Regions from separate parts of the Rossellomorea sp. LJF3 genome, predicted to be linked through region 1. Evidence: riboswitches for the same ligand, from Rfam matches in the RefSeq annotation. Region 1 holds a riboswitch; each other region holds the start of a gene.
What was found. A riboswitch is a leader RNA that binds a small molecule or an ion and turns the genes downstream of it on or off. The one in region 1 is predicted to bind S-adenosylmethionine.
Positions count from the first base shown of each region.

Region 1 (3,581 bases):
TTCATTTGGGTGAGAAAGATTCAGTTCTTCAAAGCATCTGTCCACTCCATATGAATACAACAATGTTCCAATTGCTCCATCTGCAATCAAGATTCTCTCTTTCAATGCTTCCAGCAACGGCTTCATGATCCTTCCTCCCCCTTTACAAATTGATCACGTTGTCTCGATTAATTTTTTGTATACTATCTAAACCGTTCTGAAGATCCTTAATTAATTCATCCGCGTTTTCAAGACCAACGGATAAGCGTAATAACCCATCTGTAATCCCTCTTCTCTCTCTTTCAGCTTTAGGCATAGAAGCATGTGACATTCTTGATGGATAGGATAAAATCGATTCGACAGCTCCTAAACTGACGGCGAATACGGGAATATTTACATGATTGATGAGTTGCTTCACTTCCTCTTCCCCTTTTAACCTGAAGGAAAGAACCGCTCCGGGACCCTCTGCCTGCCGGACTTGAATTTCACGACCGGGATGATAGCTTAAGCCAGGGTAATACACTTCTTTTACTTCCTTTCTGCCTTCTAGGAAGCTTGCAATCTTATAAGCCGACTCTGATGATTCCTTCAATCGGACGTGCAATGTTTTCAGCCCCCTTAATAGCAGCCAGCAATCCTGTACCCCGAGTACCGCACCAAACGAATTCTGCAGGAAAGCAAGCTTCTCCGCAACCTCTTCATTTCCCGTTACCGCAAGCCCCGCTAATACGTCACTGTGTCCGGCGAGAAACTTCGTCGCACTGTGCAGGACAACATCCACCCCGAGACTGATTGGCCTTTGCAGCAGTGGCGTCATGAATGTATTATCCAGAAATGTTAAACAGTCATTTGCCTTGGCAAGCTTCACGACCCCTTCAATATCCGTGATATTCAATAGGGGGTTCGAAGGGGTTTCCATATAAATCACCTTCGTATTGTGCTTAATTGCACAAGCCACCTCATGAAGGTCTTTCATATTCACAAAAGAGTATTCTATATCAAATTTAGTAAGGACTTCCGTAATCATCCTGTAGGTCCCCCCATATACCTCCTCAGAGACGAGTACGTGATCACCACTCGATAATAAAAGGAAGCTTGTTGAGATGGCCGCCATACCGGATGAAAAGGCAAAGCCCCTTAACCCGCCTTCTAATTCCGCTATCGTTTCTTCGACTGTTTCCCTTGTTGGATTCCCGGAACGGCTGTAGTCATATGTTCCATATTGATCAAAATCCTGTTGGTGGAAGGTTGTAGCATGATGAATCGGCGTAGAAACAGCTCCTGTCTCTTTATCAAATCCGCGGGAATGAATGAGTGACGTCTGAAGTGAAAAAGGTTTTTTACTCATACGTTAACACCTCTTTTTCCAATTGATGAAAAACATTCTCCAAGTCTTCGATCAGGTCATCGATAAATTCTATTCCTACAGAAAACCTGAGCAATCTGTTGCAGATGCCAAGTCTATTTCGTTCTTCTTCAGGAATGTCGGCATGGGTCTGGGTGGCGGGATAAGTGATAAAGCTTTCAACCCCTCCTAAACTTTCAGCAAACGTTATAATCTTCAGGTGTTGAAGGAAGGGACCGACCCATTCTTCCTTAGCAATGCGAAAGGAAAGCATGCCTCCTTTCCCCGGATACAAGACGTCCGCTACACAGTCATGCCCTGCTAGATACTGGGCTAATTTTCTTGCGTTCCTTTCATGCTGGGCCATTCTGAGACTAAGGGTCTTCATCCCTCTTATTAAGAGCCAACAATCAAATGGTGCAAGGACTGCACCGATTGAATTTTGAATGGTATAGATCCTTTCAGCCAAGTCCTCTGTGTTTACAATGACAACTCCAGCCAGAACGTCATTATGGCCCCCTAAGTATTTGGTAGCGCTGTGAATAACCAGGTCCGCTCCCTCTTTGAGCGGTTTTTGCAGAACTGGTGTATAGAAGGTATTATCGACGATTAAGAGCAATCCATTTGCCTTTGAAATGCCGGCAACCTCAGAAATACTTGCTTCGTTCATTAATGGATTGGTTGGTGTCTCAAGAAAAATAGCCTTTGTCCTCTGCGATATGTGATGTGCTATAGAATTAGTATCACTTGTATCAACAAAATGAAATTTGATATTATATTGAGCTTCATACTGAAGGAATAAGCGGTAGCTTCCTCCGTAAAGATCCTTGGATACAATCAATTCGTCCCCACATGAGAATAAACCAAGGATTGCCTGAATCGCAGCCATTCCCGAACTGAATGCAAATCCTCTATGCCCCTCTTCCAATTGAGCCAGTGTTTCTTCAAGGGTCGCCCTCGTTGGATTTCCTGTTCTCGTATAATCATAACCGGTTGGTTCACCGACCCCTTTATGTTCATATGCTGTCGAAAGATGAATGGGCAGGCTGACGGCACCAGTAGCTGGATCCTTCCGATTGCCTGCCTGGACAAGCAATGTATCAATATGTTTTTTCAACATTCTTCTCTCCTTTTCGTACCTAGAAAATGAAAAGGGGAAAAAACAAAAAACCTTCTTATGAAAATAAGAAGGTTTAATACGTTCGTTCTCCCTCTTATCGTCCAAGTTGACATCAACTTGCTGGAATTAGCACCATACCTGTAACTGTGGCTGGTTGCTGAGGTGTCTTCGGGCCAGTCCCTCTACCTCTCTTGATAAGAAACAATATGAAATTGTAAAGTGCTTTCCCATAACTTATACCAAACAGAGAAGACTGTCAATGAAAAGTAAGAATTTTAAATTAATTTTTTCATTTAATGAAATTCCCATCGTTGCGGACGCTTGAATAAACAGTGGTAATTAAATCCAATTAATATTGGTGAAGTGCTGTTTAAACAAGATTTTTATAACATGACTTCCTCCTCGGCTTATCGAGTTTCCTAAATCGGGTCGCCCTAATGTTTAACACACTCCAAAAGAGTTTAAACACATAGAAGAATCTTACAAAATTTACAGGAGTGATGATAGTGAAGGGTGTTACGTTCCAAGGAAAAGAAAAGATGGTCGTGAAAGAAGTAGCGAATCCAGAAATTCAGGTGAATACAGATATTATAGTAAGGATTACTGCAAGCGGAATTTGCGGTTCAGATTTACATTTATACAAAGGGGGAATAGAACCGGAACAAGATTATGTTGTGGGACATGAACCGATGGGTATCGTCGAAGAGGTCGGATCGGAAGTGAAAACCCTTAAAAAAGGGGATCGCGTTGTCATCCCTTTTAATATTGGCTGTGGGAAATGTTTTTTCTGTGAGAACCAAATGGAAAGCCAATGTGATGAATCCAATCCCCACGGAGAAGTTGGCGGTCTTTTCGGATTCACCGAAATGAATGGTGGATATCCAGGTGGTCAAGCTGAGTATCTGCGGGTACCATATGCAGACTTCACATCGTTTAAAGTCCCTGAATCAAGTCAGCTGGAGGATGAAAGTGTTCTCTTCCTTTCCGATGTTATACCCACTGCTTACTGGAGTGTAGAAAACAGTGGTGTGAAAAAAGGGGATACGGTCATAGTGTTAGGTAGCGGTCCAATTGGGTTGATGGCCCAGAAATTCGCTAAATTGAAAGGCGCCGAAAGAGTCATCGCTGTAGACCAGG
Region 1 is NZ_JBANLY010000032.1:5,279-8,859, forward strand. It holds gene V8G47_RS19450 (bifunctional homocysteine S-methyltransferase/methylenetetrahydrofolate reductase) at 1-126, opposite strand, end outside; gene metC (cystathionine beta-lyase) at 143-1,327, opposite strand; gene V8G47_RS19460 (methionine biosynthesis PLP-dependent protein) at 1,320-2,444, opposite strand; SAM riboswitch class I at 2,536-2,645, opposite strand; gene V8G47_RS19465 (zinc-dependent alcohol dehydrogenase) at 2,951-3,581, shown strand, end outside.

Region 2 (3,581 bases), on a different contig from region 1:
GTTGGCTAAATTCGGGCCGAACACCAGGAACGTGACGGCCAGAAAGATAAGAAATTTCTTCATCGTGAATAATTCCTTCATCCCGGCTTTTAGATCAAGCTTAGCTGCCGCTCTCTCTTTAGGAAAGCGGAAGGATAGGAAACCGGAAAGTACCAGACAGATAAAGAAGGAGTAGAAAATGATCGTGGGTCCGATGAATCCTTCTGAAAGCCTCCCCATGATGAACACGGCAATCCCGAATCCCAATGAGCCGAACAGACGAATATTTCCGTAGTTATAACGGACTTTACTTGTATACTTCAAGCTGATGCTGTCGGATACGGGGATGATGGCGCTTTGGAAGATCGCAACTAAAATCGCGACTACCAGCAATCCATAGTAAACATCCATGAATAAATAACCAAGGGCAAAGATCCCTGCAACTAAGGAAGTTAATCCTAACACGACGGTTGGCTTATTGGTTGTGTCACTGACCATCCCCCATATCGGCTGAAAGAAAATCATCATGATCGGGCCGACGGACATGATGGTTCCGATCTGATACCCATTTAACCCCACACTTTCACTTAAGTATACACTGAGTAAAGGATATAAACTTCCAACCCCGAAGAAGGTTAATAGATAAAACCCTTGTAACGTAAAAATTTGATTTCGCACATTTCTTTCCACTACCGTATCCCCCAAGATGTTTTTTGTCTATCTTATAGTAGACCTTGACCGTTCAATTGTCTATGAATTTATGCCTTTTTATGGATAAAGTCTCGCGTTTTATAAAGCATGCCTTGATACGGTAATCTCCCCCCGCTTTTGATTGATCCAGCAACGGCAGCCAGGTTCATCGTTTTATTTCCAATAAATTACCGTTTGACTTTTTCGATTAAACCCATTAAAGTATGGAAGTATATTTTAAATGAACTGAATAACATATCTTCTTATCCAGAGAGACGGAGGGACTGGCCCTTTGATGTCTCGGCAGCGGACTTATAATGAGTGCTGTGCCACATCCAGCAAGCGTAATGCTTGAAAGATAAGAGGAGTGTTTCGTTTGAATGAAACCTCTTCTTATGTTGGAAGAGGTTTTTTTATTTGATATCACACGACAAAGGAGTGTTTGGCATGAACCAAGAAAAAGGTAATTTACTGGCTTTATTGCCCTTGATCATATTTGTTTCACTGTTCCTTGGAGCGGGGATCCTTTCAGGAGATTTTTATGCATTCCCTGTTCTCGTATCTATCATCATTGCAGCGGTTGTAGCCCTGGCGATGAATCGAAAAGAATCGTTAACCTCTAAGGTTGAACGGTTCGCAAAAGGTGCCGGGCACCCGGATATTATGATCATGGTCTTTATCTTCCTATTAGCCGGCGCGTTTTCCGGTGTAGCAGAAAAGATGGGGGCCGTTGATTCAACCGTCAACTTTGCCCTATCCGTGCTTCCTGGTAATCTAATCATTGTTGGATTATTCATCATCGCCGCTTTCATTTCCCTATCAATGGGGACATCCATGGGGACGATCGCAGCACTTGCCCCGATCGGAGTGGGCATCAGCTCAGGAGCAGACATTTCCATGCCTCTTGCTATGGCCACCGTCATCGGGGGAGCGATGTTCGGGGATAATTTATCGTTCATCTCGGATACAACGATTGCAGCCGTACGCACACAGAAAACGGAAATGAAGGACAAGTTCAAGGTGAACTTCTTCATTGTATTACCCGCAGCCATCATCACTATGGTCACCCTTTTTGTCCTTACCATGGGGACTCCATCATCCGTCGACGCAGGAAGCTTCGATTGGGTTAAAATCATCCCTTACCTCGGAGTCATCATTGGGGCCCTTGCAGGATTGAACGTATTTGTCGTTTTAATAGGCGGGATTGTGTTGGCAGGGGTTATCGGATTTATGGATGGAAGCTTTACCCCATCGAGTTACTTTGGCAGTGTTGCCGACGGGATGACGGGCATGGCAGAGATTGTGATCCTTTCCATCCTGATAGGCGGAGTCGTCGAACTCATTCGTCATAATGGTGGGATTCAAGCGATCCTTTACCATGCCACACGTAAGATTAAATCTCCTCAGGGAGCACAGCTTGCTACAGCAGGCTTGGTCAGTTCGACGAATCTTTGCACAGCCAATAACACGATTTCCATTATCATCGCAGGACCACTGGCCAAAACGCTTAGCGATCAGTATGGCGTAGATGCCCGTAAGTCAGCCAGTATCCTCGATATTTTCTCTTGTGCCGTTCAAGGGTTGATCCCATACGGTGCACAGGCACTGTTAGTGGCGGAAGTAGCCGGCATATCACCTGTCAGCATCATCCCTTATGCCTTCTACCCTGTCCTGATTGCCGTTTGCGGACTGGTTGCGATTCAATTCGCCCTTCCGAAGTTCACCCGGAGAACCGCTTCAGATGGAGATCCGGTCCGTTCTTCTTAATTTTATTTGAAAAGAGACAAATCTGTCTGGGTTTGTCTCTTTTTATGTCCGGATTTTTCAAACACCATTAAAAAAGCAGACCCCGCTTTCCGGAATCTGCTCTCTTCTTATAACAAATCATTCACATGATACAGTTTGCCACTTTCTATATCGGTTTTGGTGATGAGATTCACCAGTGCATCCGCTACCGTGTCCGTGCTGCGCAGCATCCCCTCTTCTTTGTAGCGCTGGAACGATTCAACCTCGGCAAAGGCTTCTTTGGAGGACGAGCGGATTTCCCCCTGCATATCCGTATCCATCACTCCCGGACTGAAAGCGATGACCTGATGACGGCTATGCGTATTTGAAAGTTCAAGGCTAACTGTTTCAGTCAGCATATTGATCCCCGCCTTAGTCGCGCAATACGTACTCCAGCCATAAACGGGACGGCTTCCCGCTCCTGAACTGATGTTGATCATGATCATCTTCGATTCAGAGCCTTTGGCTGCCTTGAGCAATTCATTGGTGGCGATCATAGGTGAAAGGAGATTGACGTGCACACTCGTTTCCAATGCGTTATTTTCCACTTCACCCGACGTATTGATCGGTGTCACCACGCCGGCATTTTGAACGACATATATCGTCTCGGCTTCAGATCCAAATACCTTTGTCCCTACTTCACGGAAAACCGCTTCAGTTTGTCCTGATTGAGATAGATCGCAGGGAAAGAATTCATACGATACTTCTTTTTCCTGTGCAAGCTTTTGTAAGCTGTCATTATCCGAACGGGATATATTGAGAATGCCGATGCCTTTTTCAATAAAGAGCCTGGCGACGGACTCCCCTAATCCCCTTGTTGCTCCTGTCACGATTGCGTAATCCATTTCGAATCATCTCCTTCTTACCTACTGATTATAAAGGAGAGTTTCCTTTCCTCAAAAAATTAAGCATCGATTAACAGATTATTTCCACATTTTCATTTTTTAATGTTCATTAAAAAAGCACACCATCAAGGCATGCTCTCATCAATCAAATGATATTCTGGAATGAGATCGGACAGTGGCACGATCGATGCTTTTTTCTCATAAAGGGGAAGAAATTCTTTTAACATGGTGGCCACCTTCATGCCTGTAACCCCAACATGCCCGATCGCGATGGTTGCTTCA
Region 2 is NZ_JBANLY010000023.1:30,410-33,990, forward strand. It holds gene V8G47_RS17600 (MFS transporter) at 1-669, opposite strand, end outside; SAM riboswitch class I at 930-1,034, shown strand; gene V8G47_RS17605 (Na+/H+ antiporter NhaC family protein) at 1,117-2,436, shown strand; gene V8G47_RS17610 ((S)-benzoin forming benzil reductase) at 2,544-3,299, opposite strand; gene V8G47_RS17615 (divergent polysaccharide deacetylase family protein) at 3,425-3,581, opposite strand, start outside.
Region 2: it holds a riboswitch for S-adenosylmethionine, as region 1 does, so the genes downstream of both, V8G47_RS17605 (Na+/H+ antiporter NhaC family protein) here and V8G47_RS19460 (methionine biosynthesis PLP-dependent protein) in region 1, are expected to answer to the same signal.

Region 3 (3,581 bases), on a different contig from region 1:
TCTATGTTTTGGGTCGGCGCCTGCGAACCCTTTAAATGAGAAAACTTCTTCTTTTTCTTTTAAGTATGAGATGACCTTCGTATATAATTTATCGAATGATTCCGAAGAGATCGGTTGATTGACAGAACCCCACTCGATTTTATCCTTCGTCGTTGGTTCTTCCACAATAAATTTATCTTTAGGAGAGCGTCCTGTGTATTTACCAGTTTCTGCTCTGACTGCACCTGATGATGTTAAAACGCCTTCATTTCGCTGAAGGACCTTTTCGACTAGTTGAGAAACAGATAATTGTTCCTGAATGTTTTGACCGTTAAGTAATTCTGTTAATTCATTAGACATGCTCACTGAATTCATTAGAACCCTTCCTTTATATAAATTTATTTAATGGTATCGTTTTCTTCACAAAAATAGTATAACACAATCAAGCTATTAGTCTATACTATTTATTTAATTTTATAATGTGTCTTCATTTTGTCACATTTCTTGACCGAATAAAGCCTGTTTCTTCTTATTTATATGAAATGTATCATGCAATGTTTAGCCTCATTACCCCATTAGGTTATTTTGATGATGAAAAACAGGCTGAAATCATGAAATGAATGGTTAAACCTGTCATTCGAAAAAAAGTTGACACCACTTGTCCTAACCGTTATCATTGTTCCTTGAACGGATACTCTTATCCTGAGCTGGTGGAGGGAGCAGACCCTATGAAACCCAGCAACCTGCTAAATAGTGAATGGATCCATTTCTTTAATGAATCCGATTAAGCGAAGGTGCTAAACTGAGGCAAGGTCTCTAAAACCTTGAACGATAAGAGAGAAAAGGCGCGGCTATGATCTGAAACCTTTCCTCTGAAGCTTTTTTTCCTGAGGAAGGGTTTTTTCTGTTTATAGTGGACCACATGCACATAAATCATGATTTATTTATAAAAGAATCATGTTTACTTCATACTACTTAGGGAAATGAGTACCGTATCTGTTTACTGTTTTGTCAGAAGAATCGTTCTGACAAATATGCTTAAGGAGGAACCTTGATGTCAACTAAACGTCGTCTGTTTACATCTGAGTCCGTAACCGAAGGACATCCAGATAAAATTTGTGACCAAATCTCTGATTCAATTCTTGATGCAATTCTTACCAATGATCCAAATGCACGTGTAGCGTGTGAAACATCTGTCACAACGGGTCTTGTGCTCGTTGCCGGTGAAATCACTACGAATACGTATGTCGATATCCCGAAAATCGTTCGTGAAACGATCCGTGAAATTGGCTATACCCGTGCGAAATACGGCTTTGATGCTGAAACATGTGCGGTTTTGACTTCCATTGATGAGCAGTCTGCCGATATCGCTCAAGGTGTCGATCAGGCCCTTGAAGCCCGTGAAGGTCAAATGACGGATGAAGAAATCGATGCAATCGGTGCAGGTGACCAAGGGTTGATGTTCGGATTCGCTTGTAATGAAACGAAAGAGCTTATGCCTCTTCCGATTTCCCTTGCACACAAAATTTCCCGTCGCTTAACGGAAGTACGTAAAGAAGAAATCCTTCCTTACCTTCGTCCGGATGGAAAAACACAAGTAACCGTTGAATACGATGAAAACGATAAGCCGGTCCGCATCGACACGATCGTTATCTCGACTCAGCATCACCCGGAAGTGACGCTTGAGCAAATCCAGCGCAACCTGAAAGAATATGTCATCGATCCGGTTGTACCGAAAGAACTGATCGATGAAGAAACGAAATACTTCATCAACCCGACTGGCCGCTTCGTAATCGGTGGACCACAAGGTGATGCAGGACTGACAGGACGTAAAATCATCGTTGACACATACGGCGGATACGCTCGTCACGGTGGCGGTGCCTTCTCTGGTAAGGATGCAACGAAAGTGGATCGTTCAGCGGCTTATGCAGCGCGCTATGTAGCGAAGAACATCGTGGCAGCAGGACTTGCTGAAAAATGTGAAGTTCAATTAGCGTATGCAATCGGTGTGGCGAAGCCCGTATCCATCTCCGTTGATACATTTGGAACAGGGAAAGTTTCAGAAGATGTATTAATTGACGTTGTGAGCAATAACTTTGACCTGCGTCCTGCAGGGATCATCAAGATGCTCGACCTTCGTCGTCCGATCTACAAGCAGACAGCTGCTTACGGACACTTCGGCCGCAACGACATCGATCTTCCTTGGGAACGCACGAACAAAGCGGATGCGTTGAAAGCAGAAGCATTAGGCGAATAAGGAAAGATAGAAGAGACCAACACTTTTTGGGGTGTTGGTCTTTTTTGATGATCATCACAAGAAAATCTTCCATGAGTATTCTCAAGGAGGATGGGGTATCCCAAGTATAGGAAGTTAAAACGGTTTGATGTTCTTATAATACTGTCCTTTTTCTGCGTATTCCCTTGAAATGCGCTTCATTTCACTGATATCGTGCTCATTGAGCTCCCTCACGACTTTTGCCGGTCGTCCGAACGCAAGGGTATTTGGCGGGATGACCTTCCCCTGGGGGACAAGGCTTCCGGCTCCGATGAACGCTCCTTCGCCGATTTCGGCATTATCGAGGATGATGGAACCCATGCCGATCAATGCCTTTTTCCTGATCTTGCAGCTATGTAAGATCACCCCATGTCCGACAGTCACTTCATCTTCAAGGATAAGAGGGTTATTTGGACTCTGATGAAGAATGGAGTTATCCTGTATATTTACTTTATCACCGATCTTAGTGGGAGCGACATCCCCCCTGATGACGGTGTTGAACCAGATACTCGATTCTTCACCGATCTCCACGTCCCCGGAGATGGTCACATAATCGGCGATGAATGCCGAATGTGCGATGATGGGTTTTTTATCGTAATATGGATAGAGCATTTTTTACTACCCCTTTCAATAATATTTATTATAATAATGGTAGCAGAATTCATTCATGGAGAGAACTACAAAGGAGGATTTGTCATGTGGAAATGGGAATCAGATCAAGAGGCAAAGGCAGTCATCGTCATCATTCATGGGGCGATGGAACATCACGGAAGATATGGTTGGCTCATTGAAATGTGGCGTGCTGCAGGCTTTCACGTCGTCATGGGTGACTTACCCGGTCAGGGAATGACGTCAAGAAGTCAAAGGGGCCATATCGATTCCTTTGATGAATACATCGTGGAAGTGAAGGACTGGGTCCAGGCAGCCTATCAATTCGAATTGCCTGTCTTTGTGATCGGTCATAGTATGGGCGGCCTTATCGCCATAAGACTCCTTCAGGAATCCCATGTGAACGTAGCGGGAGTCATTTTATCCTCGCCTTGTTTGGGACTGGTTACGACCCCGGCTAAACCGGTCGAGCTATTATCCCTCGGTTTAAATAAAATCGCTCCGATGGTGAAGTTCCCGTCAGGTTTGACCATCGATATGGCGACCCGGAACGCAGATGTCCGGGAAATCGACAGCAATGATACGCTCTATATCACGAAAGTGTCTGTCCGCTGGTACAGGGAGCTTGTACAGGCTATGAAGCAAGCATTTGCCAACCTGGAAAAAATGCCAGACGTCCCATTGCTTGTGATGCAGGCGGGTGATGATAAAATCGTCG
Region 3 is NZ_JBANLY010000016.1:48,287-51,867, reverse strand. It holds gene pckA (phosphoenolpyruvate carboxykinase (ATP)) at 1-354, opposite strand, end outside; SAM riboswitch class I at 674-817, shown strand; gene metK (methionine adenosyltransferase) at 1,034-2,236, shown strand; gene V8G47_RS15040 (gamma carbonic anhydrase) at 2,351-2,866, opposite strand; gene V8G47_RS15035 (alpha/beta hydrolase) at 2,951-3,581, shown strand, end outside.
Region 3: it holds a riboswitch for S-adenosylmethionine, as region 1 does, so the genes downstream of both, metK (methionine adenosyltransferase) here and V8G47_RS19460 (methionine biosynthesis PLP-dependent protein) in region 1, are expected to answer to the same signal.

Region 4 (3,581 bases), on a different contig from region 1:
GCGGGGGCGCCTCGCACTTTAAGCGAAACGATGGCTTCATAATAGTCTGTAATGTTCGTTAGCGTCAAATATTCCACAGTGTTCGGCAGCTTTTGTTGATTAAGAATCAGTAAATGATCTTCATGCCACTCGAGTGAAGTTGGAATGGTCGGTGTATGTGTCATGAGTATCTCCTTTAATTATTCAGAATGTGATCGTACTAAAGTCAGAAGCTCTTCAATGGTAAGAATGTGTTTCCGATTTACAATCAATTTCTTTCCAAGGTTGAGGCATGCTCGTTTGGCCTTTAATCTTTGTTCATTATCTTCGATGCTCTCAAGGTCTTCCACATGTGCAAGACCGATCGTTCTTCTGATGCACTCGCATCCTGCAAAACCGATGCTGTCCTGAAAACTCTTCTCCAATACATACTCAAGGTACCCATTCACCTTCGTATAAGCGTCGCCACTTTCCTTCCAATGTCTGGAGAACGTAGCAGAGAAGACGTTCCAAGTATTTTCGATATGGTGAAGGATGGTTTCCTTTTCACCTGGATTCGCGATCACTTGGAAAATAAGATTTGCAATAAACTGACCGATATCGAAACCGATCGGCCCATAAAAAGCAAATTCCGGGTCAATGACTTTTGTGTGTTCGTCATCCACAAAGATACTTCCCGTATGGAGGTCTCCATGAAGCAGGGCTTCCCCTTCGGTAAGGAAACTCTTTTTAAGTTTTGCCACCTCGAGTTTTACAGTGAAATCATCCCATAATTGCTGCACATCTCCTGACAATTCCTCCTCAAACTCATTCGTTTCACTGTTGAAGAAAGGATCCGTGAATACTAGGTCCTCCGTGATTTTGCACAGCTCAGGATTTGAAAATTCCTTCACATATTCTTTTTTCTTGAATGGATGAAGGGCATAATCAGACGTGAAGTACAGTGTATTTGCAAGGAATGTACCAATGTCTTCTGATAGCTTCGGGTACTTATTCCCATTGATCAGGCCGGCACGTGCGATGGTGAGGTTGCTTAAATCCTCCATCACTGTGACGGCGAGGGATGGATCGGAATGATACACTTCCGGGACAAGGTCCCCTACAAGTGATCGCTGAAGGTGTAGGGCACCCGCTTCAATTCTTGCCCGTTCGATCGTAAGTGGCCAGCTTTCACCTACAACCTTTGCATAGGGGAGTGCTTGTTTGATGATGATCCCTTTACCTGTATCCCTTTCAACTACATGAAAAACCAGATTAAGGTTCCCATCACCGATTTCTTCACAGATTAAATGTGAACCTTCTTCGAATATTCCTACATTCACTGCCATAGCGATGGCCGACTGTTCCGTTAGTGGTTGATACGTATTAAGCTTAGTGATTGCCATTTTCGTTCCTCCTTTTAGTGAACCCTTTAAGAAAGGGTGTTAGGGAGGCTTTTCCGTGGCATAAGAAAAGCCTCTTTCCATGTTCGAAAGAGGCTTGAAGAGTCATCTTCTTCGCCTCTTATCTCCCAGAAAGATGATCTTTCTGTTGGAATTAGCACCGTGCCTTACTGGATTGATCATCCGGCGCATACAGCGCCCCGTTTTACAACGGTATTATGGTCGGTTGCTGGGCTTCATAGGGCCAAATCCCTCAGCCAGCTCTTGATAAGAGTTGCGTGTATCTTATTTAATTAAAATTCTGAATGTTCATTTGAATTGAATGGTACCATTGAAGTATTTTCCATGTCAACGGTTTTTTAGAATTTTTTCTAATAAAAATTTGGTCTCCGGTCTTGAAAGATCGGAATTTGTTTACGGACCTTTTCTACTTCCTGCAAATCGATTTCAGCAACGACCAACTGTTCACTTTGGGTTCCTTTTGCAAGGATTCCCCCCCATGGATCGATGATAAGGGAGGAGCCGCCAAATTCATTGTCAGGGTCACTCCCCACACGGTTGCATGCAATCACAAAGCATTGATTTTCAATCGCACGTGCCCTTAAGAGGGTCTCCCAGTGATCCATCCTGGCAGCCGGCCATTCAGCCACCACAAAGACAATCTTCGCTCCCATCATGACATGTTTCCTGAACCATTCAGGGAAACGAATGTCGTAACAAATGAGTCCTGCCATCATGGTATCATCAAGAGAGAAGGCCCCGTCTTCCTCTCCAGGAAGTAGATAATGATGTTCATTCATTAGTTTGAATAAGTGAAGCTTAGAATACCGTTTCACCAACACGCCATTTGCATCCGCCACCAACAGTGTATTTCTAACCCCATCTGTTGATTTATTGGCAACAGAGCCTCCTATGATGTGAATGGAATATTTTTTTGACAGGGAAGTCAGGAAGGAGGAAGAATCTTCGGCTCCTTCATCTGCGATCTCATCTATCCGTGTCAGATCATAGCCTGTCGTCCACAGTTCAGGAAGAACGACGGTAGCGCATCCTTCTTCCTTTGCTTTTTTGACCCACTTTTCCACTCTCACCTTGTTTTCTTCAGGATTCCCAAACACAATATCCATCTGGACGAGACCAACCTTTTGAATCATACATTCACCTCATTATGTACTTTTTGTCATTTATTCCTTTACATTCTTTATGTTCCGTTATATCATTTGTGACTAGAATTTGAAAGTAATTAATTTTCAAAAAAATGAGTGGGTGAATGTATGAAACACTTTGAAAAAGCAAAACGCTTGGAATCATTACCGGAACAATTTTTCGCTTCCCTTGCAGGAACTGTGAATGCTGTTGTGAATGAGGGGCATGATGTCATTAATTTGGGACAGGGAAATCCAGATCAGCCTACCCCTCCACATATTGTGGGAAAATTAACAGAAGCGGCCAAGTCTCCTTCTAACCATAAATATCCTCCATTTCGTGGTTTATCGAGCTTTAAGGAGGCGATTGCAGCTTTCTATTTGCGGGAATACGGTGTGGAGATAGATCCCGAAACCGAAGTAGCGGTTCTCTTCGGAGGAAAAGCAGGATTAGTGGAGATCCCTCAATGTTTATTGAACCCCGGGGATGGAGTATTTGTCCCGGATCCCGGTTATCCGGATTATGTATCGGGGGTCGCATTGGCAGAAGCCAGTATGATCAAGATGCCGTTGAAAGAGGAAAACGGTTTTCTCCCGGACTATCGTGTACATTCCCGTGAAGAATGGGAAAGGGCGAAATTAATGTTCCTCAATTACCCCAATAATCCAACGGGTGCGACCGCAACAAAATCCTTTTTTGAGGACACGGTGGAACTTGCGTCAAAGCATGATATTTGTGTGGTGCATGACTTTGCTTATGGGGCGATCGGTTTCGATGGACAAAAGCCTGTGAGTTTTCTCGAGACAGATGGTGCAAAGGATGTCGGGATTGAGATATATACTTTATCAAAAACCTATAATATGGCAGGCTGGAGAATCGGTTTTGCCGTTGGGAATAAAAGTGTCATAGAAGCGATCAATCTCCTCCAGGATCACCTTTACGTAAGCCTGTTCGGCGCGATTCAAGAAGCAGCCACAACGGCTTTACTGAGTTCCCAGGATTGCGTAACGGAACTGGTTGCCACTTATGAAGAACGAAGACAACTCCTGATCTCGGGTCTACAGGGAATTGGGT
Region 4 is NZ_JBANLY010000008.1:97,249-100,829, reverse strand. It holds gene mtnA (S-methyl-5-thioribose-1-phosphate isomerase) at 1-164, opposite strand, end outside; gene mtnK (S-methyl-5-thioribose kinase) at 180-1,364, opposite strand; SAM riboswitch class I at 1,480-1,635, opposite strand; gene V8G47_RS10090 (carbon-nitrogen family hydrolase) at 1,733-2,515, opposite strand; gene V8G47_RS10085 (pyridoxal phosphate-dependent aminotransferase) at 2,636-3,581, shown strand, end outside.
Region 4: it holds a riboswitch for S-adenosylmethionine, as region 1 does, so the genes downstream of both, mtnK (S-methyl-5-thioribose kinase) here and V8G47_RS19460 (methionine biosynthesis PLP-dependent protein) in region 1, are expected to answer to the same signal.